Regions from separate parts of the Exiguobacterium sp. UBA3968 genome, predicted to be linked through region 1. Evidence: riboswitches for the same ligand, from Rfam matches in the RefSeq annotation. Region 1 holds a riboswitch; the other holds the start of a gene.
What was found. Region 1 has a riboswitch for FMN ahead of B3S86_RS10390 (ECF transporter S component). Riboswitches for the same ligand answer to the same signal wherever they lie in the genome.
Positions count from the first base shown of each region.

Region 1 (15,293 bases):
CGCAATCGGAACGAAACGTTTACCTGCAAAGAATCCAAGGAAATCAGGCAGTTTGATTTTAAAGAATTTATTATAACTGTACGCTGCTATCAAACCGGCAATGATCCCCCCGAATACCCCCATTTGCAAGGTCGGTATCCCAAGGACCGTCGCATACGACAAATCACTCGCCTTTTGTGCTTCTGTGATTTTTTCTGGTGTAATCTGCAAGAATGAACTGATGACCTTGTTCATGATCAGGAAACCGACGATGGCTGCTAAGCCGGCGACCCCTTCTCCGTTCGCAAGGCCAATCGCGACCCCTACAGCGAACAATAATCCGAGGTTCGCAAAGATGATGTCACCCGCATCCTGCATGACTCGCCAGATGACGACAAGCGAATCGTTCTCCAGAAACGGTAAATATTGTGTTAAGTTCGGGTTTTGAAACGCTGTCCCGAACGCAAGCAATAATCCCGCTGCCGGCAAAATCGCTACCGGTAACATCAGGGCCTTACCGATTCGCTGTAAGACACCAAACACGTTTTTCCACATGCGCATATTCCCTCCTTTTTTTAAACAAACTACTTAATTCATACCCTAAAATATTCTAGTGCAAAACGATTCTAAACGATTTCGAAAAAAAAATGAGCCCTTCCGCAGAAGGACTCATCTTAAAAAACATTAGACTGTTTTTTCTTGTTTACGTGACGTGATGACAGCTTGAATCTCAGACTTGATGTTGTCTGATTTCGGTCCATAGATCGCTTGGACGTTGTTACCAACTTCAAGGACACCAGCAGCACCTAATTTTTTCAACTCATCTTTGTTGACTTTCGATTTGTCGAGAACCTCAACACGAAGACGTGTGATACATGCATCCAAGTGTTTGATGTTCGACTCTGAACCGAGTGCATCGAGGATACCTTCAGCAAGTTCAGAACCTTGAGCAGATGAAGTCTCTTGAACTGCATCTTCACGACCTGGAGTTTTCAGGTTGAATTTGCGGATTGCGAAACGGAATCCAACATAGTAGATGACAGAAAGTGCAAGACCGACGACGATGACAAGCCACCACTGCGTGCGTCCTGGAAGAACACCGAAGAGAAGGAAGTCGATCAAACCACCAGAGAATGTCATACCGATCTTAACGTTCAACAATTGCATTGTCATGAACGAAAGACCTGCGAAAACTGCGTGAACTGCGAACAAGATTGGAGCTACGAATAAGAACGCGAATTCGATTGGCTCTGTGATACCTGTCAAGAATGCTGTAAGTGCTGCTGATCCAAGAAGACCACCAACGACTGCACGACGCTCTGGGCGAGCTTCGTGGTACATTGCGAGTGCTGCTGCTGGAAGACCGAACATCATGAACGGGAATTTACCAGTCATGAACGTACCAGCTGTTAATTTTGCGTTGTCTTTCAATTGTGCGAAGAAGATCGCTTGGTCACCATGAACGACTGTTCCTGCTGCATTCTTATACGAACCGAATTCGAACCAGAATGGTGCATAGAAGATATGGTGAAGACCGAATGGAATCAACGAACGTTCGATGAGACCGAAGACGAATGCTGCGAGTGTAGGGTTTTTCTCCATCATGAAGTGAGAGAACGTGTTCAATCCATCTTGCGCGAACGGCCAGACGAATACGAGAACGAGACCTGCAACCAATGAAACAACTGCTGTGACGATTGGAACGAAACGTTTACCAGCAAAGAATCCAAGGAACTGTGGCAATTCGAGATTATGATACTTCCCGTACGCCCAAGCTGCGATTAGACCGATGATGATACCACCGAATACCCCAGTTTGAAGTGTTGGGATACCGAGTACGTTTGCATATCCTTGACCGTTAGCAACCATTTCAGGTGTAACGCCGAGCCATACGCTCATTGTTTTGTTCATGATCAAGAATCCGACGATTGCCGCAAGTCCGGCTGCGCCGTCCCCTGCAAGACCAATCGCGACACCGACCGCGAATAAGAGTGCTAAGTTACCGAAGATGATATCCCCAGCTGCTTCCATCAATTTTGCAACCTTGATGATTGCATCATTTTTTAAGAACTCGAGTTTTGACGTCAAGTTCGGATTTTGCATCGCGTTACCGAATCCGAGTAGGATACCGGCAGCTGGCAAAATCGCTACAGGAAGCATCAACGCTTTACCGACACGTTGAAGAACAGCAAAAATCTGTTTAAACATGTGTGTTTCCTCCTTTTCCTGTTAAGAGCGAAGTATGATGAATAATGCCAATGATTGAGACGAAAAAAGTCAGACATCTGACCGTTTTTTTACAGAAAAAAATCAGGCACGAGCGGATTGTAGACAATAGACTTATCCCGTTGCATAACGGAAATAAAGCTTCTTGCCCGACATCCCACTCATGCCTGATCGTATCAGTAACACGTAGTCCGTGCGGTCATTTACCTGAATCGTACTGCACTAAGCGTTGCAGATGCATCGTAAGATACGTCGCCTCACCGCGCGGTACCGCTTTCTTCAACTGACGTTCCATGATGGACATCAGCTCCCAAGCAGTATCATAGCATAGCGGATATTCTTCACGCAATAGCTTTTCTACTTTTTCTGGAGCCTCTAGATACTCCCCATTGGAAACCCTTTCAATCGCTGAACGAAGATGCCGAATCAGACGCTTGTAATCAAGCGATTTTCGGTCGATTTTAATCTCCAGTCGCTGTTCGATATGACTAGCAATTAAACCGACGAGCTGATGATGGCGGTTAACTTCAAGTACGTCTTTGAAGTTCGTCGCAGAATGAATATGAAGTGCAATGAATCCTATCTCGGCTGGAGGCAGGTAAAAATTCATCTCGGCACTGATGAACTCGACGATTTCTTCTGCAAGTGCGTACTCTTCCGGATACAAGGCTTCCGTTTCGGCAAGAAACGGATTGGTGACTTCCATTCCTTGTTCCAGTCGTTTGAACGTAAACGTCAAATGATCCGTTAATCCGATATGGATATGTTCATCGACTTTTTTCCCAAACCGTGTCTCGATCATTGAAACGATTTCATTCATCAACGCGATGAAATTTTCATCGAGGTGACCGACGAGCGCCTTATATTGATCCTGTTCTTCTTTATCCTTCAACGTGTAGACTTTTTCCAACTTGTCGAGATCTGTCAGTTGATCGCCTGGCTTCCGACCGAAGCCAATCCCTTTCGCGAGGATAATGACTTCCTGATTCGCACCAGTTGAACAAATGACGACATTATTATTCAATACCTTGATAACGTGGTACATTTGTTTATCCATTCGCTCTCAACCCAATCTGCTCTTACACATTTATTTAAAGACATTGTTTTTATTATAACGGTTTTTCAAGCACGAAAAAAGCCTACTTACTCAAGTAGACTTTAAAACATTTGGTAACCGCTCTTACGCAAGAAGCGAATCGATAGACCGGCGATGATGATTCCAGCAAACCCAGCTGCGAACATCGTGATATCCGCTGCCTGCAGTCCAGCAATCCGGTCCCCAAGATTCGGAATCGCTTCACGAGCATTCGTGAAGTATTCGAGCGTAGATTGGTTATCGATCATCATGATGAGGATGATCGGATAGAGTACGAGCATCACCCATGTACTCCGTAACAACATGTTTAAAATGAATCCGATACTAAAGAACATGACGAGATAAAGCACACTCCCGATCACGGCTTGAATGATATGCATACTGTTCCCCCTTTGAATCTCTTCTAGTATAACCGACAAAAAAGGCAAATGCACGAGTGTACATTTGCCTAAAACGTGAACTTAGAACTTCCCTTTTTTGATCGCAAGACCAAGTTTTTTCAGTTCAAAGAAGTGTTTGTTATCGATGACTTTTTTCATGAACGATGCGTTACGACCGTAAATCTTCTTACCGAAGACCATGCCGATGCCATCTTTATGACCAAGTGAAGCGACCGTTCCTTTGTTCTCGTACGTGAACGTCGATGTTTGACGACCCGCGATGAGTGCTGCGATGTTCTCAGCGACTTTGTGTGCTTGTTGTGTCGCGATTTGTGCAGTTGGTGGGTACGGACGGTTCGAACTTGGATCCATGACTGCTGAACAGTCACCGATCATGAAGACGTTATCGTGTCCTGGAACACGAAGATCTTCTTCGACGACGACACGGTTACGCATCGCTTCGAAACCAGATGCTGCAACGACAGGGTTACCGCTGACGCCACCTGTCCAGATGATCGTACTTGCTTCGATCGTTTCAGTCGTGTCGCCTTGAAGCGGACCGAACGTGACGCTTCCTGGTCCACATTCCTTGATGCCGTTACCGAGTTTGAACTCGACGCCTTGGCGCTCAAGCCATTTGTGTGCGTAGTTGACGAGATCAGCATCGAATCCTGGAAGGACTGTTGGCGCTGCCTCGATGTTAACGACACGAACGAGTTCGCGTGGGATATCATATTGTTTGCACAGTTCTGGAATACGGTTGACGAGCTCACCCATGAACTCGATTCCTGTGAATCCAGCACCACCGACGACGATCGTCAAGAGTGAACGATCTTGTGATCCTGTTGTTTTGTACTGTGCGAATGAGTAATCGATATGTTCCTTGATTTTACGGACGCTGTTCAACGAGCTGATCGTTAATGCGTGTTCCTTCAATCCTTTGATACCGAATGTTTCAGGAACGCCACCGAGAGCAACGACGACGTAATCGTAAGGAACTGTTCCGCCATCTTGTAAAAGAACCGTTTTAGCAGCCGTGTCGACTTTCTCAACGATACCTTTGACAAGTTTGACGCGTGATGGGTTGATGACATCATTGATGTAGATGCGTGCTTGCTCCGCAGACATCGTACCTGCAGCTGGTTCATGCAACCAAGTTGTTTGGTAATGATAGTCGTGTTTATTAATCAACGTGATGTTCGCTTGATCGACGCCGAGTTTCTTTTGAAGGTTGACTGCTGTGATCAATCCACCGTAGCCCGCTCCAAGAATAACAATGTTAGGTGTGTTCATGTTCTGATACTCCTTACGAATCGTAGTTTTGTTGTGATTTTCTTCACATTCAATTACAGACGAATGTTCAAAAACTTTGTTCAAATAATGTTCACATGTCTATAAGCCTATTGAAACACTTTTTAAGAATGATTGCAAAAGAAAAATGTAATTTCCTTTAAAAAAATGTGAGATGTTCCGTACTTGCACCTGAACCCCCTACTTCCTATATAATAGACCTATCCAATGCTAGGAGGGAATCAGATGTACCAACCATATGATGTCACGATCATCGGCGGCGGTCCGGTAGGACTGTTCACCGCGTTTTATTCAGGAATGCGCCAGATGAAGACGAAGGTCATCGAGAGTCTACCTCAATTAGGTGGTCAACTCGCTACGCTTTATCCTGAAAAATATATATACGATATCGCCGGTTTTCCAAAAGTAAAAGCGCAGGAACTAGTCGATCGGCTACTTGAACAAGCGAATGAATTTGATCCGACGTATGTGCTCGGTGAGACAGTCATCGCTTATGAACGGATGGATGATGGGATCATCCGCCTCGTCACGAACAAAGGCGAGCATTATACGAAGACCGTCATCTTGACAGCAGGGAACGGTTCGTTCGCTGCGCGCCCACTCGGTGTCGCGGACGCGGAACGCTTCGAGGAAACAAACTTGCACTATTTCGTCAACGACATGGAACGTTTCAAGGATCGTCAAGTCGTCCTGCTTGGTGGTGGCGATTCAGCAGTCGACTGGTCATTGATGCTTGAACCGATTGCCAAATCTGTCACGCTCGTCCACCGTCGCGATAAGTTCCGTGCCCATGAACATTCGGTCGAACTATTACATGACTCATCCGTTAACGTCATGACGCCGTATACGCTCGAATCGGTCACAGGTGAGACGCACATCGAGACGATGACGTTCAAACATGCTGAAAGTGGCGAAGTCGTCGTCGTTGCTGCTGACGATGTCGTCTGCAACTTTGGTTTCGTCTCGTCACTCGGACCGATCAAAGAATGGGAAGTCGAGTTCGAACGCAATTCGATTCGCGTCAACTCGAAGATGGAGACTGCGATTCCGGGCGTCTTCGCTTGTGGAGATATTGCGACTTACGAAGGACGCGTCAAATTGATCGCAACAGGCTTCGGTGAAGCACCGATTGCCGTCAACCAGGCGAAACTTCTTGTCGATCCATCGGCTCGTCACCCGCAACACTCGACGAGTCTGTTCGAAAAAGTAACGAATCATTCTTGAGATAAATGAATGGCTGCAAACAAATAAGAGGTCGAATTCTGGATAACATACCGGAGTCCGACCTCTTATTTTGATGGAATCACACCTAGGACGTGACCAAACATCTTTGACTCCTACAGGAAAAGGAAGCACGATGTGTGCTTCCGTCAGGGATAAGGAAGACCCGACAGATCACATGGAATGGGAACTGGCGCGGCTTACATCCCGCCTGAGGAAAGCGAAGATGTTGAAACGTCCGATTTCATACGAATGATCTTTTAACAGGCATCCGGTAAACCCGCTGCACGAGTTCCACCCCACCACGCTCAATCATCGATTCTTCGAAGAGCTGACCGCCGAATCGCTCGTAAAACTGGCACGCCGGATTATCCCGCAAGACAGAAACCTGCATTGACTCGTATTCCGCCAAGTCCTCGATGATACGTTGAAACAATGCCTTCCCGAGCCCATGCCCTTGAGAAGCTCGCAAAACATAAATCGCGTAGAGTTCTCCTTCACGCGCATCCCTTCGATTTGGTCCACCTTGCGCAAAGCCAACGACTTCGTCTTCTAACTCCACAACATACACGCGCTGATCGACTAACGTCTGCTCCCATTGTTTCGTCCGTTTCTCGTAAGACAACTGTGCTAAATAAGAGTCAGGGATGATCCCTTGATACGTCTCCCGCCAGGCATCGATATGAACGCGCGCAATAGTCGACGCATCTTCAAGACGTGCTTCACGAATTCTCATAACGGGATAATGAAGCGACGTGTCTCGCGTCCATTGCGAACAGTTGGTTCGATTTCCTGTCCGCCGTTCGCTAAGATGACACGACGTGATGCGAGATTATCAACACCACACGTCAATAGCACTTGATCAAGTCCACGCTGACGTGCTTCTTCAAGCGCAAGCTGAAGACCTGTCGTCGCATACCCTTTCTGACGCTCAGATGGTCGGATCCCGTATCCGATATGTCCACCATACAACTTCAAGTTCTCCGTTAAATCATGCCGGAAGTTCAGTGCGCCGACAATTCGTTGTCCATCAACCATCCAGTACGTCGAATGCGTGACAAGACCTTCTCTGACTGTCGTTTCCATTTCTTTAAGCTCCGCGAAATAGGTAGCGAGCGGTTCATACGTATCCCCGACCGCTTCCGGTACGATCGTTTCGCCTGACTCTCGCCAGTCTTCTAAAAAGGCGCGGTACTCCGTTTCCCACGCAAGAGTTGGTTTCATCAACTGCATCATTGGTGATTGCGCACCTCCTCTTCAATCAAACGATCGAGCCAGTCATCGATATGTTGGAACAGATAGCCCGCTTCTTTCGCAGCTGTCGTGTCCATATAGAAATCGCGTTCTGGCGCAAGTGGCGATTCATCCTCTCCTTTTGCGACGATTTGGCTCGTCGTTCCCGCAATATGGTCGATTTTATCCATCAGGTCTTGAATCGATAGGACGCCGTCACTCGCAGCGTTGATTGGTCCTGTCAATTCCGAACGACCACACCACTCAAGAAAGGCAGCGGCTTCATAACTTGAGATGTAGCCCATCTTCGCATAGTTGTTTTCAGCGATAATCGGACGACCGTCAAGCGCGCGTTTGATATGGAAGACAAGTCGTTCCGTATAATCGTCTGGCCCGAGGACAACAGGAAAACGAACGGCAACGACAGGGAAGGTCGCGCGTTGGAAGAAATAACTCTCCGCTTGGCGCTTTCCTTCGCCATACCCATGTTCCTTCTCAAGATCATATTTCCCGGGAAACGGATTGTAGGCGCGTTCCGTGATCTTCGCACCACCGTCTTCATAAACAGACATCGTCGACGTCAACACATAGCGTCCGACTTTTCCTTCAAACGCGTCGATCGCGAGCTTGGCTTGATACGGCGTGAAGCAGATGTTGTCATAGATGACATCCCAGTGCTGTTGACTTAGATCCTTCATCGTACTACTTGACGTTCGGTCTCCTTTAAAAAATGTCAAGCCCTTCGCGACGGGTGGAGTATGCTCACCGCGTGTGACGATCGTCACATCATCCCCCGAATCGGCTAAACGAATTGCTAAGCGTCGTCCGAAATAGCGTGTCCCCCCGAAGATCAATACTTTTCTCATCCTGAAGCCCTCCCTGTTCGTAGTAGCATTCACTCTCTGTAATATTTCGAGTAAACTCAACAAGTCTCCTGTATGAGAGCAACAAAAAAATCGTGGACGATGTCCACGATTGGATTCATTAACAGCCACCCGGTGTCCCAGCATTCGTTGCTGTCCGGAATGATGTTCCGCAACCACACGTTGCGATGGCATTCGGATTCGTGATCGTGAATCCGCCGCCGAGCATTGACTGTTTATAATCGATTTCCAGTCCTTTGACGACCGGATAATCCTTTTCGTCCACGATGACGGTCACGCCGTGCTGTTCAAAAACGAGATCCGTTTCTTTTTGTTGATCGAATCCCATTCCGTACGACAGACCACTACATCCACCACCTTGGACGAGCATCCGAAGATTTCGTTCATCTGCTGGTGCCTGCGCCATCATGTCCTGGACTTGTAGCGCTGCTGCCTCCGTTAAATGGATCATGTCATCACCTTCCTTTTCTTTAGTATACGCAACTTCTGAGCGAATCGAAACCTAGTTGCTTGAAACTATCTTGAATTCGTTGTATAAATGGTATGTACAATAAAATAATCGTTCCATCTTCAGGGCAGGGTGAAATTCCCGACCGGCGGTAAACAACTCTTTTTAAGTTGAAGCCCGCGAGCGAATAGGGCGCTATTTGCTGATTCTGTGTAATTCAGGAGCCGACAGTACAGTCTGGATGGGAGAAGATGGCGGCATGAGTTTGAATTTGATCGATTTTGCAATAATCGATTAGGTTTATTTAATGCGGACTTCTCCCCTGTTGATCTGATCAATAGGGGTTTCTTTATGGTCGCAGTCATGCCAATACTTCATCGAGAGGAACGAGCAAAAGGAGACAATACTCGTATGAAACGCACACAAAAAATGGTCACTCTGTCAATGTTAGGTTCAATCTCATTTGTTCTTATGCTTATCAATTTTCCACTACCGTTCTTACCAAACTATCTGAAGATCGACTTCAGTGATGTTCCTGCTCTTGTCGCAGCGATCATGTTCTCACCGGTCGCAGGTGTCATCGTCGAAGCATTGAAGAACGTGTTATACTACATCTTCCGCGGAAGTGGTGTTCCGGTCGGAGAATTCGCGAACTTCGCTGCAGGCGTCGCATTCGTACTACCTGTCAGCTGGTTCTACCACAAAAAGAAATCAACACAAGGTCTCGCAACTGGTCTCGTCGCTGGTACGATCACGATGGCACTCGGTCTTGCGATCCTCAACTATATCTTGATCCTTCCAGCGTATGCATGGTTCCTCGGTATGGATTACATGGCGGATCCAGCTGTCAAATGGACAGCGATCACTGCCGGTATCTTACCGTTTAACGTCATCAAGGCTTTGTTCATCTCGGCACTCTTCATTCCATTGTTCTTGAAACTACGCCCATGGATGATGCGCCGCCAACAATCTGCCTGATCCGAAAAGCTGCGCCCGCTGACGGACACGAATCCCCTCGTTCAGACGAACGAGGGGATTTTTTGGCCGTCCATGCTCACAGCTCATTCTCTTCGATTTTCAGATAAATCTTTTCAAGCAACTCTTCCGGCGTTTCACCTACGACGGTCTCACCATCTACGAGACAAAAATGGTCAAGCGAACAAATCCCGCAATAACCGAGGCAACCGTATTCGACGACGTCAACATTCGGGTCACGTTCAAGTTGCTCCATGACGACCTGTGTACCAGCCGCTAAGTTACTAATACAAAATTCAATAATCGGATTCACTTTTTTTCCTCCTTCAAGCAGGAAACGACCTGCCTCATGTCGTATTATACAAGGTCAGACTGATTTAGGGGAACTAAGGGGGATTTTACGTTATGAAGCAGTTGGTCGTACTCGGCGGAGGTTATGGTGGAATGCGGATTTGTGAGCGATTCAAGGACGAGGAAGTTGCCGTCACGCTCGTCGACCGTCTACCGTACCACGCACTCAAAACGGAATACTACGCACTCGCAGCAGGTACATTATCAGATCGGGATGTCCGGATTGAATTTCCGGAGGGGAAACATCTTACCTATAAATATGGACATGTCATCAAAATCTCACCAGAGACGAATACAGTCCATCTGCAGGACGGATCAGAATTATTCTATGATGACTTAATCATCGCCCTCGGTTGCGAGGATAAATACCACAACATTCCGGGTGCTCAAGAATTTACATACAGCATCCAGACACTAGAAGAATCACGGAAGACACAACAAGCGATTTATGGTCTGTCACCGGAATCCGTTGTCTCGATCGTCGGTGCTGGTCTATCTGGTGTCGAACTCGCCAGTGAACTACATGAGAGCCGGAAGGATTTGACGATTCGTCTATTCGACCGCGGTCCATCCGTCTTGTCGTTCTTATCCGATAAAGTCTCGTCTTACGTTCAGGAATGGTTCGAGGAACATGATGTTGAAGTCATCAACAACTCGAATGTCACGCTCGTCACAGCGGACGATGTGCGAAACGGCGACGATACGTATCCATCCGACTTAACGATTTGGACAGCTGGTACGCAGCCGGTCAAAGTTGTACGCGATCTCGGCTTTGCTGCGGATAGTGGCGGTCGGATCAAATTGACGGAACATCATCACGTACCGGAATACGATAACGTCTTCGTCATCGGTGATTGTGCAAGTCTACCGTATGCACCAAGTGGTCAACTCGCAGAACATCAGGCAGAACAAGTCGTCGATGTCTTACAAGCCAAGTGGCAAGGAAAGAAATTACCGAAGCTGCCAGAAATTAAACTGCGCGGGATGCTCGGTTCACTCGGAAAATCAGATGGTTTCGGAATCGTCATGGGCAAACAAGCACTGACGGGGAAAGTCCCACGTCTCTTGAAGTCCGGTGTCTTATGGAAACACAAAAAGATTAAATGAGCAAAAGAGGTGTCCCAAGCTTTGGGATACCTCTTTTTCGTTCATCCCGCCTGATTCAGCTTCGCATCGATTGCCGCTGTGATCGTCTTGAGTTTGACGTACCCCTCATCAATCATCTCATCATCGAGCACGATCAGTGGATAAAAATAGACATCCTCTTTCAGCGCTTCCGTCCATTGATCTGATGTTGCTGTCTCGAAATCAACATAGCGAAGCGTCATCGCTTGCTCATATTTCCGCCCGAGGACGGCTTGTAGCCAACTGAATGTCTCTTCCGAGCTAGGTGCCCCGACACAACTCGGACAGGTGACCGCTGTTCCGTAAACCGTGATTTCCATCTTGAAGTCCCCCTTTTCAATTCACTCCTCTTTAGTATACAAGTTTTCCAGATTGAGAACATTTTTCAACCCTGTTACAATGAAACTATACGAAAGGATGTGTTTACGCATGGAAATGTTTGATCAAGTGAATGAAGTTCTTGAAAAATTGCGTCCGTTCCTTCTTCGTGATGGAGGAGACGTTGAACTCGTAGATGTAGAAGACGGAATCGTAAAACTCCGTTTGATGGGAGCTTGTGGTAGCTGCCCAAGTTCAACAATCACATTGAAGGCCGGTATCGAACGTGCCCTTCTTGAAGAAGTCGCTGGCGTCGTCGAAGTCGAACAAGTCTTCTAATACATGAAATCCCGAACGAATTCTCGTTCGGGATTTTTTGATTCATAGAATCCATTCAGCTAACGTATCAACCATGTATGTCGGTTGACGATCCTGCCCTTGAATGAAGACTGGTGTATGGACGCCAGAATTGACGTGCATCGTCCGGATACCTCCATTGATCCCGAAAAGAATGTCCGTATGGTAGTTGTCTCCGACCATGATGACGTCTTCTTTTGACAGACCAATCATTTCTGTCGCGATATCGACCATGACTGGTTCTGGTTTACCGATGAAGAACGGTTCCTTCTCCGTCGTCACGCGCAGGACGGACGTCAAAGCACCATTACCTGGCAGGAAACCACGTTCGGTCGGAATCGCGATATCACCGTTCGTTGAAATAAACCGGGCACCGGCACGAATCGCAAGTGCACCAACAGCGAGTTTTTCGTACGTGATTTGACGATCGAGACCGATGACGACGTAATCTGCCGCTTCGGTTGCGACGACGTCTAACCCTTCTCGTTCAAGCGCGTCGATCAGTCCTGTTTCTCCGATCGCATAGACGCGCGCTTTTGGTGACAGGTCAGCAATATAACGACCAGTCGCCATCGCACTCGTCAAAACGTGTTTCGCATCGGAATGAACACCCATCCCGCGTAGTTTCTCTGCCACGGCTTCTGCCGTCATCGACGCGTTATTCGTCACGAACAAGTACGGAATGCCCTCTGCTTGCAGACGATTGACGAAATCGACCGCTTCTTTTACCGGTTCCGTTCCGTTATACATCGTTCCATCTAAATCAAATAAATAGCCTTTTGCCTTCATCCTGACTCACTCCTCGTTTGGTAAAAATGCAGACACCGGTCCGAGTTCTGTCTCGATATACCGGCGAATCGCTTCCGGAAAACGACGTAGTTCTGCTTCCTCTGTCTCAAGTATCGCCCGAATCTCCGCCATACTCGACTGTGTGAATGACCGGACGATCAACGTACGTAACGCAACGAGCTTTTTCAGACTCGTCGCAAGCGGTCCATCAATCACCTTCTCATCTTCTAGGATGAGGATGATATCTTCATAACTTCCCGGATCCCGCATGATGAATCCATCAATCATACTGTTTCCGATATCGATGACACTCTCGATGACTAAAAAACCGATCCGCTCCATAGCCAGTGCCGTCGTCACCGGATCCCCCGTAATTTCCTTACTTTGTCGAAGTGCTGTCTCATAACAGACGACCGTCTCTTCGATTTTTTGACGATTGACGAAATACATCTTCATTCCCCCTCACATTCTCCATTTTATCGTTATCCAGCAATCCTGAAAAGCAGAAAGGTCATTTGCATCACATTCCCCAATGTGTTATCCTCAATTTAGATTTTTGCTGAAAATAGTATGTCACATTGGTGACGTGGAGGTTATATACATGGAACGGGAACTCGCACTGGAAATCGTACGCGCTACGGAAGCAGCAGCACTAGCTTCTGCTCAATGGATTGGTCGCGGTAAGAAAAATGAAGCGGATGACGCAGCAACGACTGCGATGCGCGAAGTCTTGAACACGGTCAACATGAACGGAACAGTCGTCATCGGTGAAGGCGAGCTCGACGAAGCACCGATGCTCTTCATCGGCGAACGTGTCGGAACAGCGAACGGTCCAATCGTTGATATCGCCGTCGATCCGCTCGAAGGAACGAACATCGTCGCTAAAGGACTTGGCAATGCGATGGTCGTCATCGCCGTCGCCGATCAAGGCGCCCTGCTCCACGCACCCGATATGTATATGGATAAATTAACAGTCGGACCGAACTTGAAAGGGCACGTCTCACTCGACGACCCGCTTGAAGTCATCATCGAAAAGGCAGCACAATATAACAATAAACGGATCGAGGACGTCACGGTCATCATGCAAGACCGTCCACGTCATGATCATTTCCGCGAAGCAGCGATGCGGATGGGCGCACGCGTCCGTCTGTTTGAAGACGGTGATGTCTCAGCTGGAATCGCACCACTTTCTCCTGCGACAGGAATTGATATCTTCATCGGAACAGGCGGTGCGCCTGAAGGTGTCATCACGGCTGCTGCCGTCAAAGCGATGGGTGGCGATATGCAAGCACGCTTACATCCATTGAACGAAGAAGAAACAGCTCGCGTCATCCGAATGGGTCTAGCGGATCCACTTCAACTCTTAACGCTCGACGACCTGATCAAAAGCGACGACTGCATCTTCGCAGCAACAGGCGTCACGACAGGCGAAATGCTCGATGGCGTGAAGTTCTTGACGGATGATATCGTTGAAACGACATCTCTCGTCATGCGTTCGAAAACACGGACAATCCGAAAAGTGATCGCCGAGCATAGCTTATCGCGTAAACCATACTTGCAAAAAGTCCCCCAAACCCTTTAATCTGAAACAGACGTTAGGGAAATGAGGGAAGCTGAATGATGGAAGAACGTGATTTTTTATACGATGATGTCGAACAAACGAAGACACGCTTCGTCAGTTGGATTGGAGAAGCCAGTCGGTTTGATCTCGCCATCACGCATTCGGAACATTTTTACGGTAAGATTCTCGTCTTGAATCTCTTATCGAATCGCTATGCAATCATCGGCGCGGATGATTTCGATGAACCCGGCTACATCGCAACAGCGTTTGACGTCGAAGACGATGCGGCAACGGAACTCGAAATGTATCTTCGCGCTTATATCGGTCTATGAAAAAAGCCTTCGTCGCGGACGAAGGCTTTTTTGTCTTATAAGAGACGATCGTTTCGTTCATTTAATGTGTTCGGTCCGCTAAAGACATTCGTATTATCTGACTCGTCATGAGCACGGCGCTCTGAATGCTGATCCGCTTCATCACCGACAAGTAACACGAATTGACCGCTTTCGACTGCATGATTCGCACGATCGACGTCTTCCTTCGTCAAGCCACTTCCGTGGATGACATCTCCATGAGAGACCGATTCATCTTTTTTGAAGATACTCTTGATTTCCTGCCATAGATTACGATGATCTTCCTGCGATAGACGCGTGGATGTCTGTTGGTTGTTTAGATCCGCCAATTCCTCTATTTGTTCGAGATCGTATTTGTCGTGTGCTAAGACTTTTAAATCAGTCGAGACGACACCCGCAACACGGAGATCGTGCACGGCACTGACGACTTCTGGTACGGATGAGTAAATTCCAACGATTCGCATGGATGATTCCTCCTATAGGTACGTGATACTTATAGTAATAGCCGAATTCCTTCCAATAAAAACGCTTTTCTGTATGACAGTTTGATTACTCGCCTTCCGTCTTGTCTGGTGCAGGTGCGAACTTCCGTTTCAACTTCAACGTATTGGATGAAGAACCGTCGAAGCGAGGTGGTGCTTCTTCTCCTTCTACCAATCCGACCTTCTTGACGATGAAATAGGCACATC
Region 1 covers NZ_DGCW01000005.1:1,665,080-1,680,372, forward strand. The annotation lists gene ptsG (glucose-specific PTS transporter subunit IIBC) at 1-534, opposite strand, end outside; gene ptsG (glucose-specific PTS transporter subunit IIBC) at 664-2,187, opposite strand; gene glcT (glucose PTS transporter transcription antiterminator GlcT) at 2,405-3,262, opposite strand; gene B3S86_RS10355 (YuiB family protein) at 3,364-3,681, opposite strand; gene B3S86_RS10360 (NAD(P)/FAD-dependent oxidoreductase) at 3,763-4,974, opposite strand; gene B3S86_RS10365 (NAD(P)/FAD-dependent oxidoreductase) at 5,218-6,216, shown strand; gene B3S86_RS10370 (GNAT family N-acetyltransferase) at 6,458-6,949, opposite strand; gene B3S86_RS10375 (GNAT family N-acetyltransferase) at 6,946-7,449, opposite strand; gene B3S86_RS10380 (NAD-dependent epimerase/dehydratase family protein) at 7,446-8,312, opposite strand; gene B3S86_RS10385 (HesB/IscA family protein) at 8,431-8,781, opposite strand; FMN riboswitch at 8,893-9,035, shown strand; gene B3S86_RS10390 (ECF transporter S component) at 9,190-9,756, shown strand; gene B3S86_RS10395 (YuzB family protein) at 9,833-10,066, opposite strand; gene B3S86_RS10400 (NAD(P)/FAD-dependent oxidoreductase) at 10,159-11,211, shown strand; gene B3S86_RS10405 (DUF1462 family protein) at 11,253-11,549, opposite strand; gene B3S86_RS10410 (NifU family protein) at 11,659-11,886, shown strand; gene B3S86_RS10415 (TIGR01457 family HAD-type hydrolase) at 11,929-12,693, opposite strand; gene B3S86_RS10420 (DUF86 domain-containing protein) at 12,700-13,143, opposite strand; gene glpX (class II fructose-bisphosphatase) at 13,295-14,275, shown strand; gene B3S86_RS10430 (DUF3055 domain-containing protein) at 14,311-14,586, shown strand; gene B3S86_RS10435 (general stress protein) at 14,622-15,068, opposite strand; gene B3S86_RS10440 (YutD family protein) at 15,154-15,293, opposite strand, start outside.

Region 2 (15,293 bases), 380 kb from region 1:
CGACCGACGTCAGGAACAGTGACGGTCGACGGAGAAGATTTAACACAACTATCACCAAAAAAATTACGCCAAGCGAAACAGCGGATCGGGATGATCTTTCAACACTTCAATCTATTGAATGCAAACACGGTCTTTACGAACGTTGCGAAACCACTCGTTCTCGCAGGTGTCAAGAAAGACGAGATTCGTCGCCGGGTGACGGAATTACTCGAATTCGTCGATCTTGCGGATAAGGCGGATCATTACCCGGATCAATTATCCGGCGGACAAAAGCAACGTGTCGGCATCGCCCGGGCACTAGCGACGCAACCATCCGTGCTCTTATGTGACGAAGCGACGTCAGCACTCGATCCTCAGACGACACATCATATTCTCCAGTTATTAAAACGCATCAATGCGGAATACGGGATCACCATTCTCTTGATCACCCATGAGATGGGCGTCATCCGGGAGATTTGTGACCGGGTCGCCGTCATCGAAGCCGGGAAGCTGATCGAGTCAGGAACAGTCTTTGATGTCTTTTCGAATCCGCAGACCGAGACAGCGAAAAACTTCGTCCGCTCCGTCATGCATGATGAAATTCCGGCATCAATTCGTCAGTTGATCGAGTCACGGAATGCGCATCCGATCTATAAGATTCATTTTCTCGGACATCACACCGGGCAACCACTCTTATCGCAAGTCGCAAAACGCTTCGACGTCGATGTCAACATCCTGCACGGTAGCATCACGGAGTTACAGGAAACACCGTTCGGTACATTACTTGTTGAACTGATCGGTGAAACAATCGAAGTAAAACGGGCCTTACAGTACATCGATCAGGCACAGGTGACCGTCGAGGAGGTGCTTGCTGATGCTAGTTAACTACAGTGATATCTGGACAGCATTTTTGCAGACGATGACGATGGTGTCAGTGTCGTTATTATTTTCAACTTTGATCGGTTTACCACTCGGCATCCTGCTCGTCGTCACCCGGAAAGGGGCATTGCTCGAGAACGTCCCGCTGTTCACATTCTTCAACAGTATCGTCAATATCTTCCGTTCAATTCCGTTCATCATCTTACTTGTTGCGATCATCCCGTTGACACGGTTGATCGTCCAGACGTCGATCGGAACCGAAGCCGCAATCGTCCCGCTCGTCTTTTACGCCGCACCGTACATGGCGCGTCTGATCGAGAGCTCGTTACTTGAAGTCGATAAAGGCGTCCTTGAGGCAGCAGAAGCGATGGGCGCGACACCGTTTCAAACGATTTTCCGCTTCCTTCTGCCGGAAGCACTCGGTTCACTAATCCTTAATTTAACGATTGCAACAGTCGGCTTGATCGGGGCATCAGCGATGGCAGGCGCCATCGGTGGTGGCGGTTTGGGTGACTTAGCAATTACGTACGGTTATCAACGGTTCGACACGAAAGTCATGATCATCACGGTCGGGATTCTCGTTATCTTAGTCCAAGGCTTACAGACGACAGGCAACATCGTCGCACGAAAAATCAGAAGACATTAATCAAGGGAGCGATTCAGCCATGAAAAAAGCAGTAGCGATTGGAGCAACATTAACGACGATTTTATTTGCCGGGTGCTCAGCATCAGGAGAAGAAGAAAAGACGATCAAGCTCGGGGTCAGCGGTTCAGACACTCAAGTGTGGGATTACGTCGCGAAAAAAGCGGAAAAGGAGGGCATCAAAATCGAGCTCGTCAAGTTCTCCGATTATGTCCAGCCGAACATGGCACTGGCTGAGGGTGAGATCGACGCCAATGCTTTCCAGACGATTTCCTACTTCAACGCCTTCAAGAAGGAACATAAGTTGAAGCTGTCGCCGATTGCGACGACCGTCATTGCACCGATGGGCATTTACTCAGATAAATATAAGGACGTCAAAGATATTCCAGTCGGTGGCAAAATCGCTGTTCCGAACGAAGCGACGAACATGGGACGTGCCTTCTTGTTACTACAAGAAGCAGGTTTGATCAAATTACCGGACGACTTCGACGGCAATGGATCGGTCGATAAGATCGTTGAAAATCCGAAGAAACTGAAAATCGTTCCGATCGTCGCTGGACAAACGCCACGCGTCTTACCGGACGTCGCTGCATCGATCATCAATAACGGTATTGCTGTTGACGCAGGACTAAATCCGATCAAGGACTCGATCGTCCATGAGAACGAGACAGCAAAACCATACATCAACATCATCGCGACACGGACGGAAGACAAGAACAAAAAAGAACTGAAAAAGATCGCGTCGCTTTACCAACAAAAAGATGTCGCGGCTTTCATCAAAAAAGAATATAAAGGTAGCTCGATCCCGACGTTCGTTCCACTAAGCGACATCGGCGAATAAATTCTAAAGGAGAGTGGATAGCATGACGACACCAGTACGCACGACATGGGTAGAGACGATTGAGCAGGACATCGAACAAAAACGGGAATCGTATCTTGAGACGAGCCACCGGATTCATGCGACGCCGGAAATCGGTAACGAGGAATTCTTTGCTTCGCGACTACATGCAGAGCGTTTGACGGCAGAAGGCTTTACAGTAGAACTCGGCGTCGCAGGGCACGAGACCGCGTTCTTCGCGAAGAAGTCAAGCGACCGACCTGGCGCGACAATTGCCTTTCTCGCTGAGTACGATGCGTTGCCGGGCATCGGACACGCATGCGGTCATAATATCATCGGAACGACGAGTGTCGCAGCGGCGATTGCGCTCAGCAAAGTGCTTGATGAAGTCGGTGGGAGTGTCGTCGTGCTTGGAACGCCAGCCGAAGAAGGTGGGCCGAACGGAAGTGCGAAAGGCAGTTTCGTCAAACACCAGTTGCTTGAAGGAATCGATGCGGCCTTGATGGTCCACCCGTCCGGACAAACGCGGATCACGGGGTCCTCGCTTGCGGTCGATCCGCTCGATTTTGCCTTTACGGGTCGTCCCGCGCACGCAGCGGCGACACCGGAAGAAGGTATCAACGCTCTCGACGCTGTCATTCAGCTCTTCAATGGAATCAACGCCTTACGTCAGCAGTTACCGGACGATGTCCGGATCCACGGGATCATCACGCATGGTGGCGATGCGCCGAACATCATTCCGGAATACGCAAAAGCACGTTTCTTCATTCGGGCGACGACACGGGAACGGCTGAATGCCGTCACGGAGAAAGTCAAAGCGGTCGCGCAAGGTGCGGCACTTGCGACCGGGGCGACGCTTGACGTCATCGCTTTCCAAAATGAAGTCGACAATCTTGTCTTCAACCGGACGTTTGATCGTCTCTTCCAAGAAGAAGCAGAGGCGCTTGGGCAAATCGTGCACCTCGACGAACGACCGGGTCTTGGATCGACGGACGCGGGTAACATCAGTCAAGTCATCCCGACAATCCATCCGTATATCAAGATTGGTCCGGACGATCTCGTCGCCCATACAGAAGCATTCAAAGAAGCAGCCCGTTCGGAAGCGGGGGATGAAGCGTTGATCGCAGGCGCTAAAATCCTCGCACGGACAGCACTTCGCGTCCTCGCTGATGAACGGACACGCGGAGCGATTGCCCAAGAATTCCACGACCGGAAGAACGGGTATTTGTAACCGGAACACAATGACTGGACGCACTGATATAAGGTGCTCCAGTCATTTTTAGTATCCAATAGATCACGAATTGGGGAGGGGTAACAGAAGTGGAACGAAATCATAAAAGAGCCAATACCGAAACATTTGCGCTTTGTTTTCTTGAAAAAGATATGCTAGGCTAAAGTTGTATAACTCAATAATCCAGTTCTTCGGGGTAGGGTGAAAATCCCAACCGGCGGTGATGCGATCGATCGATCGACGAGCCCGCGACCCGTGATGTACGCATCATGGCTGACTTGGTGAGATTCCAGGGCCGACGGTAAAGTCCGGATGGGAGAAGAACGAAACGACGCGATTCAAGCTGTTTTCTGAAAAAATGTTTTCAGGAGATGGTCTCTTTCTGCATGCGAAAAAGCAGAAGGCGAACCGTGTATTTCGTGAACCCTTCTATACAGACGCCCCTTTTTCAAGGGGCGTCTTTTTTATTTGAAAGGAGTGAACGCGATGTCACAGATGATGAGTTATGCCATGCAATTAGCACATATGTTAAACGGACAAACAAGTCCGAATCCAAGTGTCGGCTGTGTCATCGTCAAACAAGGACGCATCATCGGTTTTGGTGCGCACCGGTTTGCCGGTGGTCCGCACGCGGAAGTCGAAGCCTTGCGAATGGCAGGAGAGGCCGCCCGTGGTGCTGATCTCTACGTGACGCTTGAGCCATGCAACCATCATGGTAAGACACCACCATGTACGGAAGCGATTCTACAAGCCGGGATCAAACGGGTTTTCGTCGCAACGGAAGACAAACATGCGATTGTCGCTGGTTCAGGGATCAAACGGCTTCAAGACGCGGGAATCGAAGTCGAAGTCGGCTTGTTACGGCATGAAGCGGAAGTCCTCTACGAGACATTTTGGAAAACGATCGAACGGAAACGTCCGACCGTGACCGTCAAAATCGCTCAGACGATGAACGGGATCGCGGCAACGGGGGAACAGCGCTGGATCACGTCAGAAGAAGCACGCGCGAATGGTCGCGCCCTGCGTGGTCGCCATGATGCGATCCTCGTCGGAAGTGAAACGGTGCTCGTCGATGATCCAGCACTGACTTTACGCGCAGTGTCAGGTATCGAGCCGATTCGAGTAATCGTCGATCGCCGTGGTCGGGTGCCAGAGACCGCGCAAGTCTTTTGCGATGGAAAAAATCCAACGTACTGGCTGACGAGTGTTCCTCGGATAAGTCATGATCAAGTGACGGTGCTCGTCGGTGAATATGAGACGCCGGAAGCGATTCTTAAACGCTTATACGAACAAGACATCCGCAGCGTTTTGATTGAAGGTGGACCGACGATTCAAGCCACATTCTTTGAAGCAGATCTCGTCGACCAGATTGAAGTCTACCAAGCCCCGTCGATTTTTGAAGGGACTGCCTGGAACGGACGACATGATATCGAAGAACGTTTTCAAATCGATCAGATTGAAACGGTCGGACCGGATCTCCATCTGACGTACATCCGAAAGGAGGAAACGATATGTTCACCGGATTGATTGAGGAAGTCGGGACCTTAAAACGAAAGATTCCGCGACCGAATGGATTAGCACTTGAAATTGAAGCGCACCGGGTGCTCGAAGGAACGAAGATTGGTGACAGCATCGCCGTCGACGGGATTTGTTTGACGGTCACGTCAATGAGCCCAACCGGTTTTACGGCGGATGCTGTCCATGACACGATTCGTTCGACAGCACTCGGCACGTACCGGGTCGGAAACCCGTTGCAACTCGAACGGGCGATGCCGGCAGACGGTCGGTTCGGTGGACATTTCGTCAGTGGGCACATCGACGGGACGGCACGACTAATCAGTCGGCGACCGGACGGAGAAGCGATGGTGTATACGTTTGATGTCGGATCGTGGCAAAAGTATTGCATTCCAAAAGGATCAATCGCGATCAACGGCACGAGCCTGACCTTGCAACGCGTCACCTCGGAAACGATCTCGATTTCATTGATTCCGCATTCCCGTCAAGTGACGACGTTTGATCGATTGGCAAGCGGCGCAGTCGTCAATATCGAGTGTGACATGATGGCGAAACATCTCTATCATTTCACGCAACATGAGAAACAGACGGACTGGGCAGCATTCTTAGGAGGCGACATGTAATGAACGGATTCGACTTGATTGAAGATGCGATAGAAGATTTGAAGAACGGACGACCGATCATCGTCTGTGATGACGAGGATCGTGAGAATGAGGGCGATCTCGTCATGCTCGCAGAACACGCGACACCAGAAAACATCAACTTCATGATTACGTATGGAAAAGGACTCGTCTGTGTTCCGGTTAGTCCATATGTGGCAGAGCGATTACATCTCTCGCCGATGACGGACAATAATACGGACCCGCACGGTACGGCATTCACGCTCAGCATTGATCATGAAGAAGCGAAGACCGGCATCAGTGCCGAAGAGCGTTCGCTGACGATCCAGCGGATGCTGACGGATGGACCGGAACGTTTCAAACGACCGGGTCACATCTTCCCGTTGATCGCAAAAGAGGGCGGTGTTCGGGAACGACGCGGACATACGGAAGCAGGTGTTGACCTTGCCCGTCTTGCCGGTAGCGATGAGATTGCCGTCATTTGTGAAATCATCAAGGAAGATGGCACGATGGCACGGGTGGATGATTTGCTTCTCTATAAGGAAGAACACGACTTAAAACTGATCACGATCGAGGCACTCGTCGCGTATCTCGAGCGTCCATTGACGCGGGAAGCGGAAGTGTTGCTTCCGACGACATTCGGAGCTTTCCGGATGGTCGGCTATACGACGCAAGATAAGAAAGAACATGTCGCCGTCTTATCCGGTGAAGCGCACGATGGGATGCTCGTCCGTCTGCACTCGGAATGTCTGACAGGGGATGTCTTCGGTTCGAAACGTTGCGATTGTGGTCCACAACTCGATGCGGCACTTGAGCGAATCGAACGAGAAGGTGGAGCCGTCTTGTATCTACGTCAGGAAGGACGCGGCATCGGTCTGATGGCGAAGTTGAAAGCGTACGAGTTGCAGGAACAAGGACTCGATACAGTTGAAGCGAACCATGCACTCGGTTATCCGACAGACATGCGTGATTATACGGTCGCGGCCAACATGTTGCGTGATCTTGGCGTGACGAAGATCCGCTTGATGACGAACAATCCAGACAAACAACGGGTGCTCGAGCAAGAGGGGATTGAAGTCATCGAACGTGTTCCCCATCAAGTACCCGTTGAACCGGAAAATCAGCGTTATCTGAAAACAAAACAAACGAAACTCGGGCACTGGCTCGATATCCAAGGAGGACACACATCATGATTTATGAAGGTTTCTTAACGGGAGAAGGACTACGCGTCGCAATCGTCGCAGCACGTTTTAATGAATTGATCACATCAAAACTCGTCGGAGGAGCGAACGACGCGTTCCGTCGTCACGGTGTTGCGGCGGATGCTGTGGATACAGCATGGGTTCCTGGAGCATTTGAAATTCCACTCGTTGCGGAAAAGTTAGCGAAAAGCGGTAAGTATGATGCGGTCATCACACTGGGTGCCGTCATCCGCGGAGCAACATCACATTATGACTATGTCTGTAACGAAGTCGCGAAAGGTGTCGCGAGTGCGTCGCGTGATACAGGCGTACCCATCATCTTCGGTGTCCTGACGACGGATTCGATCGAGCAAGCGGTCGAACGTGCCGGTACGAAAGCTGGAAATAAAGGCTACGAAGCTGCCGTTTCCGCGATTGAGATGGCGAATCTTTTACGCACGATCTAACGAAATAAGGATAGGGTGACGGAAGTTTCCGTCATCCTATTTTTTTGTGGACATTTTGCAGGTGATAAATCAAATTTCAAAAAAAGAATAGTAGATTTGAAATATGAGGATTTGTTTTGAAGAAGAACGGTAATGAGGTAATAAAGAAACTTTGAAACATTTTCCAATGTTTTTCGTAAATCAGGGTAACGCGTATAAAGGAGGAAATGAATATGAAGAAAACAAGGTGGGTAGCAGCTGGGATCGTCGCAGCATCGATTGGACTAGCTGGATGTCAAGATGGGCAGACAGATTCGGGGAGTGGCAGTGGGTCTGGTTCGACGAAGTCGGGGGAACTCTCGAATACGGAATTACTGAATAAAGCGACAGCCGCTCAAAAAGATATTAAATCGTTCCACATGGAGGGGACAGTCAATTCAAAAGCAGGTGAGATGGCAGTAGATCAGAAGGTATCAGCCGATATCATCCAGAAGCCGCTTACGATGCATCAGACGATGACGATGAAAAATCCACAGGACGGTAAGGACATGTCGATCGAGAGCTATATCGTCGACGATAAGATGTATCTATCGCAAAACGGACAATGGCTCGTTCAAGATGTCTCGGAGCTAGGTGATATGGTTGAGGCGATGGAGTCATCGGCATCGACGGATCAAAATCTCAAGCTACTGAAAAAGTACAAAGACAACTGGACCGCCAAAAAAGAGGGTGACGTTTATCAAATCGACGTCAAACTAAAAGGGGACGACCTCAAAGCATTCATGAAGGATTCGCTCGAGCAGACAGGACAGATGGCACAGATGAAAGATGCGATGGACAGCATCGATTACAAGAAAATGAATTACACGATGACGTATGATGCGAAAACATTCTATCCGAAATCACTCGATATGGACATGGTGTTTGCGATTGAAAAAGATACCGAGTTCAATATGAAGAACGAGTCGACGTTCTCAAAATTCAATGAGATCAGCGAAATCAAATTACCTGCGGAAGCAAAAGATGCACAACCGCTCACAGGTGCAGCACAATAAACATCGAAGTCCCCTCTCTTCCATGAAGATGAGGGGACTATTTTGAGACTTGGAACTGACGAAGAACTTCTTTTAGTGCTTCCGTCTGTTTTTGACTGACGGAAATCTGTTCGTGCATATCGCGGAATGCTTGAGCGTCATCCTAGTATTGAATCGAGATAGCTTCGAATAAATCATTGTCATTGACGACTTTCGTATCGATGAAGGACAGCACCCCACCGGACGCGGCATTCAAATGTTCGATCGTCTTGAGTGGCAAGTTCGTAGGTTTTGCCTGCAGTTGGCGAATAGGACCGAAGATCGATTATAAAATCAAGATAATAAAGATTCCACTGAACACTCCAATGACAACGATCGTAGTGAACAGGAGGATGTGTGCTGTGTTAACGGTATCCGTGATCGTTGCTCCGTTATTCTTAGCCTATTGATTATTAAATTTCACGATTTCGTCAGTTGTTCCGAGACGGTGAAGTATGAATCACGACTATCTCCTTCATATTATTGAAATGAATAAGTATCAAAATAGTTTCATAAAAAAATAGTTTGACAATTATCAGTAAATTCTGAAAAAATGGTAAAGAACTACATATTTCATAAAGGGAGGTAACACGAATGGGAAATTCATTTAGTGACTGGATCAGTACGGTGTCCAATCTTGTTTGGGGACCACCGTTACTTATTCTGTTGGTCGGTACGGGGATTTACTTGACGATTCGCTTAGGATTCATTCAAATTACCAAACTACCGTATGCGCTGAAGCTCGCGTTTTCAAAGCATCAGGACGATAAGTCGGAAGGCGACATCAGTCACTTTCAAGCATTGATGACGGCACTGGCTGCGACCGTCGGTACGGGGAATATCGTTGGTGTCGCAACCGCCGTCGTCCTCGGCGGACCGGGTGCGATCGTTTGGATGTGGTTGTCCGGTCTATTCGGGATGGCGACGAAGTATGCGGAAGCAATCCTTGCCGTCAAGTACCGTGTCGTTGATGAAAATGGACAGATGGCAGGGGGGCCAATGTATTATCTCGAGCGTGGGCTGAAGCAGAAATGGCTGGGTGTCTTGTTTGCCGCATTCGCTTCAATCGCTGCGTTCGGGATCGGGAACGGGGTCCAGACGAATTCGGTCGCCCTCGCGATGAAATCAACGTTCGATGTGCCACTTTACGTGACGGGGATCGTATTGATGGTACTGACAGGCGTCGTCATTCTTGGTGGGGTCAAATCAATCGGAAAAGTTGTCAGTTTGTTTGTTCCGTTTATGATTTTCTTCTATGTTGGAAGTGGATTACTGATTCTCGTCATGAACTATGACTTGATTCCAGGTGCGATTTCGACGATCTTCAGCAGCACGTTCTCAAGCGAAGCAATTACGGGTGGCGCGATCGGGGCGGCGATTCGTTATGGTGTCGCGCGTGGTGTCTTCTCAAATGAAGCGGGTCTTGGTTCAGCACCGATTGCAGCCGCTGCAGCGAAAACGGACTTCCCAGGACGTCAAGCGCTCGTTTCGATGACGCAGGTGTTTTTAGATACATTGGTCGTCTGTTCGATCACAGGTTTGACGCTCGTCATGGGAGGACAACTTGATACGAAGTTACAAGGCGTTGAATTGACGACAGCAAGCTTCGAGGTCTTCCTCGGTCCTGCCGGAAAATACATCGTCACGATTGGACTCGTCATGTTTGCTTATTCGACTGTTCTTGGCTGGTCGTATTATGGCGAAAAATCAATCTATTATCTATTCGGTCAAAAATCGATCCTCCCATACCGTATCCTGTTCGTCTTAGTCGCCGGAGCGGGTGCGATGACGACGAACTTGAACATGGTCTGGGCGATTTCCGATGTCTTTAATGGATTGATGGCGATTCCGAACTTAATCGGTTTGATTGGATTGTCCGGTGTCGTCATTGCTGAGACACGACTGTTCCGCGAACAGTTGAGACGAGAAGAAGCGAATCGGAAAGTTTCGTAGAACATGCGAAAATGAAAGACTCGGAAGGAACTAGTGCTTAAAAATCATTTTTGAAAACGAATGACTTTGCCATCCTCGCTTTCCCTGACAAAAGAATGTACCATGCTTTCTTTTCCTGTAGGAGTCGAGGAATAGGCATTCACATTCTATATCTATTCAACGAAAGAGAAGATTGGTTTCTAGGGTATCCCTTGGAAACCAACCTTCTCTTTTTTGCGTGTGCTCCGTCTCATTCAATCACTTTTTACGATAAAGCATCAGTGATTCATAAGGTCGTAACGTTAAAGTGTACCCCTCTGTCTGCATCTGCTGATAATTATGAAGCAACACCGTATAGTCCGATCCGTCATGAGGTAACGTGAACGTCGTGTCCGTTCCGTAGAAATTCGAGACGACGAGTAATTCTTCTTCACTCGTTGCGCGTTCGTACGCCCAGAGTGATGGATCGTCCGGTGTCAACAGCCGGTATGAACCGTCCGTGAGCACGTCATACTGTTTGCGGAGTTGAATCAACCGCTTGTAATGATGATAGACTGAATCAGGGTCTGCGATAGCAGCCTCGACATTGATTTGATCGTACGTCGGCGAGACCGGGATCCATGGCTCACTTGTACTAAAGCCACCGTTTACGGCGTCTGACCAAGGCATCGGTGTCCGCGCGTTATCGCGTGATTTTTGACGGATCGCAGCGAGAATTGCTTCTTCCGATACACCGTTGGTCCGTGCTTCTTGATAGGCATTCAATGTCTCGACATCACGGTAGTCGGACAGATTCGTGAAGTCCGGATTCGGCATTCCGATCTCTTCTCCTTGGTAAATATACGGTGTACCTTGCAAGCCATGAAGCGTCGTCGCAAGCATCTTTGCACTCTCGACACGATACGCGACGTCGTCACCAAACCGGCTGACGACGCGGGGTTGGTCATGGTTACACCAAAAAATCGCGTTCCATGCTTGTCCGTTCATGCCAGTTTGCCAGTCGGAGAAAATTTGTTTCAACTGCTTGAAGTCAAACGGTGCAGCCGTCCATTTTTCACCGTTCGGATAATCGACCTTCAAGTGATGGAAATTGAACGTCATCTTCAGTTCTTGATTTTCGAGCGAAGAATATTGAAGACAATGTTCAAGCGACGTCGACGACATCTCACCGACCGTCAAGAGATCGTGTCCGGCAAAAACGGCTGCGTTCATCTCTTGCAAGTAGTCATGAATGTTTGGTCCGTCCGTATAGTATGCACGTCCGTCTCCCTCGGGATCATTGGGAAGCCCTGGCGTCTTCGAGATCAAGTTAATGACGTCGAGTCGGAAGCCGCTGACCCCTTTATCGCGCCAAAAGCGCATCATCGCGTAAACGTCTTCCCGGAGTCGGGGATTTTCCCAGTTCAGGTCCGCTTGCGTCTTGTCGAACAGGTGCAAGTAATACTTACCAGCTACCTCATCGAATGACCAAGCAGGACCGCCGAACTTCGATACCCAGTCGTTCGGTGTCTCGCGCCAAATGAAGTAGTCATGATAGGGACTGTCCGGATGACGTCCTTCTTCGAACCAAGCGTGTGACGTCGAGCAGTGATTGACGACGATATCCATCATGACCGACAGACCACGTCGTTTTGTTTCTGCGAGTAACGTCTCGAAATCATCCATCGTTCCATACGAGGGATCAATCGCGTAATAGTCACTGACATCATATCCATTATCGTTTTGCGGTGAGGCGTAGACCGGCGTCAACCACAGGTAATCGACACCAAGATCCGCCAGATAATCGAGTTTGGCCGTGACCCCGCGCAACGTACCGGTCGCTTTGCCCTCCGGACTATAAAAACTCTTCGGATAGATTTGATAAACGGCGGATTTGCGCCAATCGGTTGTCGTGATCATCAGATACACACCTTTCTGAAATTACGCCGCTTTGTTCAGTGCGGCTTTTTTTGCGCGTTTCGTTGAGACATAGTGGAACAGGAACGTACAGGCAATAGGAACGATAATTGCGATTACCATGCCGACAATGAACGATAGAATCGACCCGGGTACGATCGAGATGAAAGCAGGTAAGCCACCGACACCGATTGCAGGAGCAAGGACACCGCTGACTGCGATGAAGGCAGACGCGATTGCTGATCCGACGAGTGCCGCATAAAACGGATATTTGAATCGAAGATTAACCCCGAACATCGCTGGTTCCGTGATCCCAAAGTAAGCGGATAGGGCCGACGTCGACGCCATGTTCTTATCGTTGACGTTTTTCGCGAGGAAGAGCATCGCAAGCGTTGCTGAACCTTGGGCGATGTTCGAGATCGCGATCATCGGCCAGATAAACGTCGTTCCATTTTGTCCGATCAACTGTAAGTCGACGGCGATGAACATGTGATGCATGCCGGTGATGACGAGCGGTGCGTAGAGTGCACCGAATAATAAGGCACCGAGTAACGGAACGGCTTCGAACGTATTGACGACACCAATCGTGATCCAGTCACCGACTTGACGTGTGACCGGTCCGATGACGGCAAGGGCAAGGAAGCCCGTTAATGTGATCGTCGTAATCGGTACGACGAGTAATTGGATGGCGTTCGGTACGCGTTTTTTGAGCCAGCGTTCAATCGTGCTAAGGACATAAGCGGCTGCGAGCACCGGGAGAATTTGTCCTTGATAGCCGACTTTTTCGATTTCAAACAGACCGAGGATGTTGAACGTCGGAATTTCACCTTTTAAAGCGCTCTGTCCGTAATTCCAAGCGTTTAAGAGATCAGGGTGAACAAGCATTAGACCCATGACGATTCCGAGGATCTCACTTCCACCGAAGCGTTTCGTTGCCGACCAGCCGACGAGTGCCGGGAGGAAGACGAAAGCGGTATTTGCCATCATATTGATCAGGTCCCATAATCCTTGTAGATTCGGATAACGATCAATCATCGTCTTGCCACCGAATTCGATACCGAACAGATTATTGATCCCCATTAAGAGACCAGCGACGATGATCGCCGGGATGATGGGCATGAAGACGTCGGAAAAGACTTTGATCAACTTTTGGAACGGGTTCATTTTCGCCGCTCCTGACGATTTAACGTCCGCAATCGTTGTCGCCTGCAAACCAGTCAGTTGAATGAATTCAGCATAGACCCGGTCGACATCACCGGCACCAATGACGATTTGATAAACGCCTGCGTTCAAGAACGCGCCTTTGACGAGCGGAACTTCAAGTAAGGCTTCTTGGTCGACAAGCTCTTGATTTTTAAGCGTTAAGCGAAGACGGGTGACACAGTGAGCTGCCTGCTCAACGTTCTCCTTGCCTCCGATTTTCTCAATGATTTGCTCTGCAATCTGACGATAGTTTGGTTTCATCTCGATGCTCCTTTTTGGAAGTGACGTACTCGACCACTTTTGAAATGAAAACGTTTTCTTATCTGCGCACACTTATCTTAACTTATCTATATAAGTTGGTCAAGAACTTATATAGATAAGTTAAGATGTTAAAAAAAGAGAGAACCCGTCATGTACGGATTCCCTCATGGATCACCATCTATTCAACGCCGTGCGATATCGGTGAATTGAAATTTATCGAGGCGGTGACGTGATTCCGTTCGCTCGAAATGTTGGCCTTCATAGAAGTACGTATCGTTCGTGACGACGATGACGTGTGTCATGTCGTGAAGATCAAGTCGTTCTTGGTCTTCCCGTGTCGCAGGGCGCGCTTCAATCTTTCGTTTCGCATAGCTGATCTGCCGTCCGAGTGTCTCTTCAATGTAATGATAGATGGACCCTTTAGCAATGTCAGCGGTTAGGCCGGGCACAAGTGCGGTCACGAAATGATTAATGTCACGGATGACGCGTTCGCCATCAATCTGACGAATCCGCTCAATACGGGTTACGTCTGTTCCTTGTGCCACATGCAATAACGAAGCGAGCTCAGGAGAGGCGGAGAGCACTTCGCACGATAGCACATCCGTCTCGACAGCATGTCGACCCATCCGGCGATGCGCCTCCGAAAAGCTGACGATTCCGTTGAACTGAAACTCGATCGCTTCTTGTGATAGAACGAAGACACCCTTTCCTTGGTGTTTGCGGACGAAGCCTTTCTCTTGCAGCGCATCGATCGCTTTTCGGACCGTTCCACGACTCGCCTCGAATTCATGCATCAATTCTGTCTCAGAAGGTAATTTCATGTCAGCTGGAAGCGTTCCTTCTTGAATCCGTTGTGCGAGTTGATGATAAATGGTTAAGTATTTCGGCATACAATCCGTCCTTTGCACTCAAATAGTACTTTTAGTGTAGCATGGAACGAATACAGGCATCAAAATAGCTCCACCTATGGTCCGGGTACAACCGGAAAACAGATGGAGCGCAAAAGTGTGAAGGGTAGTTAACGAAGGGATGTCGAATACGTCGTACCCTTTTGGAGGACCGCTTGTTTTTCATCGAGTACGTCACTCGTCAAGAGTTCGATTGATGTGACCGGGCGTTCCAAGATGAATCCAAAGTTACCACTATGAGTTTCAGACGGAGCATATGTCTTTGCCAGGGATTCGAGATAGACATCGTCTTCAAGTGTCTTTTCCGCTTCGTCATCCAGTTTGAAATGAGCAACGGGATTAAAGGTGACGGGTGCGTCACTCGTGTTTGTGATCATGACACGTATCTTAATCAGATCAAAGGACTCATCGTGCGTATAACCATGGAAGAAATCGATCATGCCGTAGCTTGGACGGGCGTGAAAGACTTTGATTTCTTCGATCGTCATCTTGATTGGACCAATCTTCCGCGTTTCATTCACTGGTTTGAACTGTTTTAACGTCAGGTCGCCTTTGTCGTCCGTCACGGTTTGATCGATTTTCGTCAGCTGACGATCATCTGGAAGTTGTGGGTTCGGGACATAGGCGCTTGTTTTTTCAAGCAGTACCGGCTGCTCTTGTTTCGCAGACGATGGTTCTTTCGGTGTGT
Region 2 covers NZ_DGCW01000005.1:2,044,878-2,060,170, reverse strand. The annotation lists gene B3S86_RS12290 (methionine ABC transporter ATP-binding protein) at 1-864, shown strand, start outside; gene B3S86_RS12285 (methionine ABC transporter permease) at 854-1,504, shown strand; gene B3S86_RS12280 (MetQ/NlpA family ABC transporter substrate-binding protein) at 1,524-2,342, shown strand; gene B3S86_RS12275 (M20 family metallopeptidase) at 2,365-3,570, shown strand; FMN riboswitch at 3,754-3,898, shown strand; gene ribD (bifunctional diaminohydroxyphosphoribosylaminopyrimidine deaminase/5-amino-6-(5-phosphoribosylamino)uracil reductase RibD) at 4,057-5,097, shown strand; gene ribE (riboflavin synthase) at 5,082-5,708, shown strand; gene ribA (GTP cyclohydrolase II) at 5,708-6,898, shown strand; gene ribE (6,7-dimethyl-8-ribityllumazine synthase) at 6,895-7,353, shown strand; gene B3S86_RS12250 (DUF6612 family protein) at 7,566-8,387, shown strand; gene B3S86_RS12245 (alanine/glycine:cation symporter family protein) at 9,000-10,358, shown strand; gene treC (alpha,alpha-phosphotrehalase) at 10,596-12,236, opposite strand; gene treP (PTS system trehalose-specific EIIBC component) at 12,258-13,697, opposite strand; gene treR (trehalose operon repressor) at 13,880-14,587, opposite strand; gene B3S86_RS12225 (DUF4352 domain-containing protein) at 14,716-15,293, opposite strand, start outside.
Region 2: another riboswitch for FMN. It lies ahead of ribD (bifunctional diaminohydroxyphosphoribosylaminopyrimidine deaminase/5-amino-6-(5-phosphoribosylamino)uracil reductase RibD); the one in region 1 lies ahead of B3S86_RS10390 (ECF transporter S component).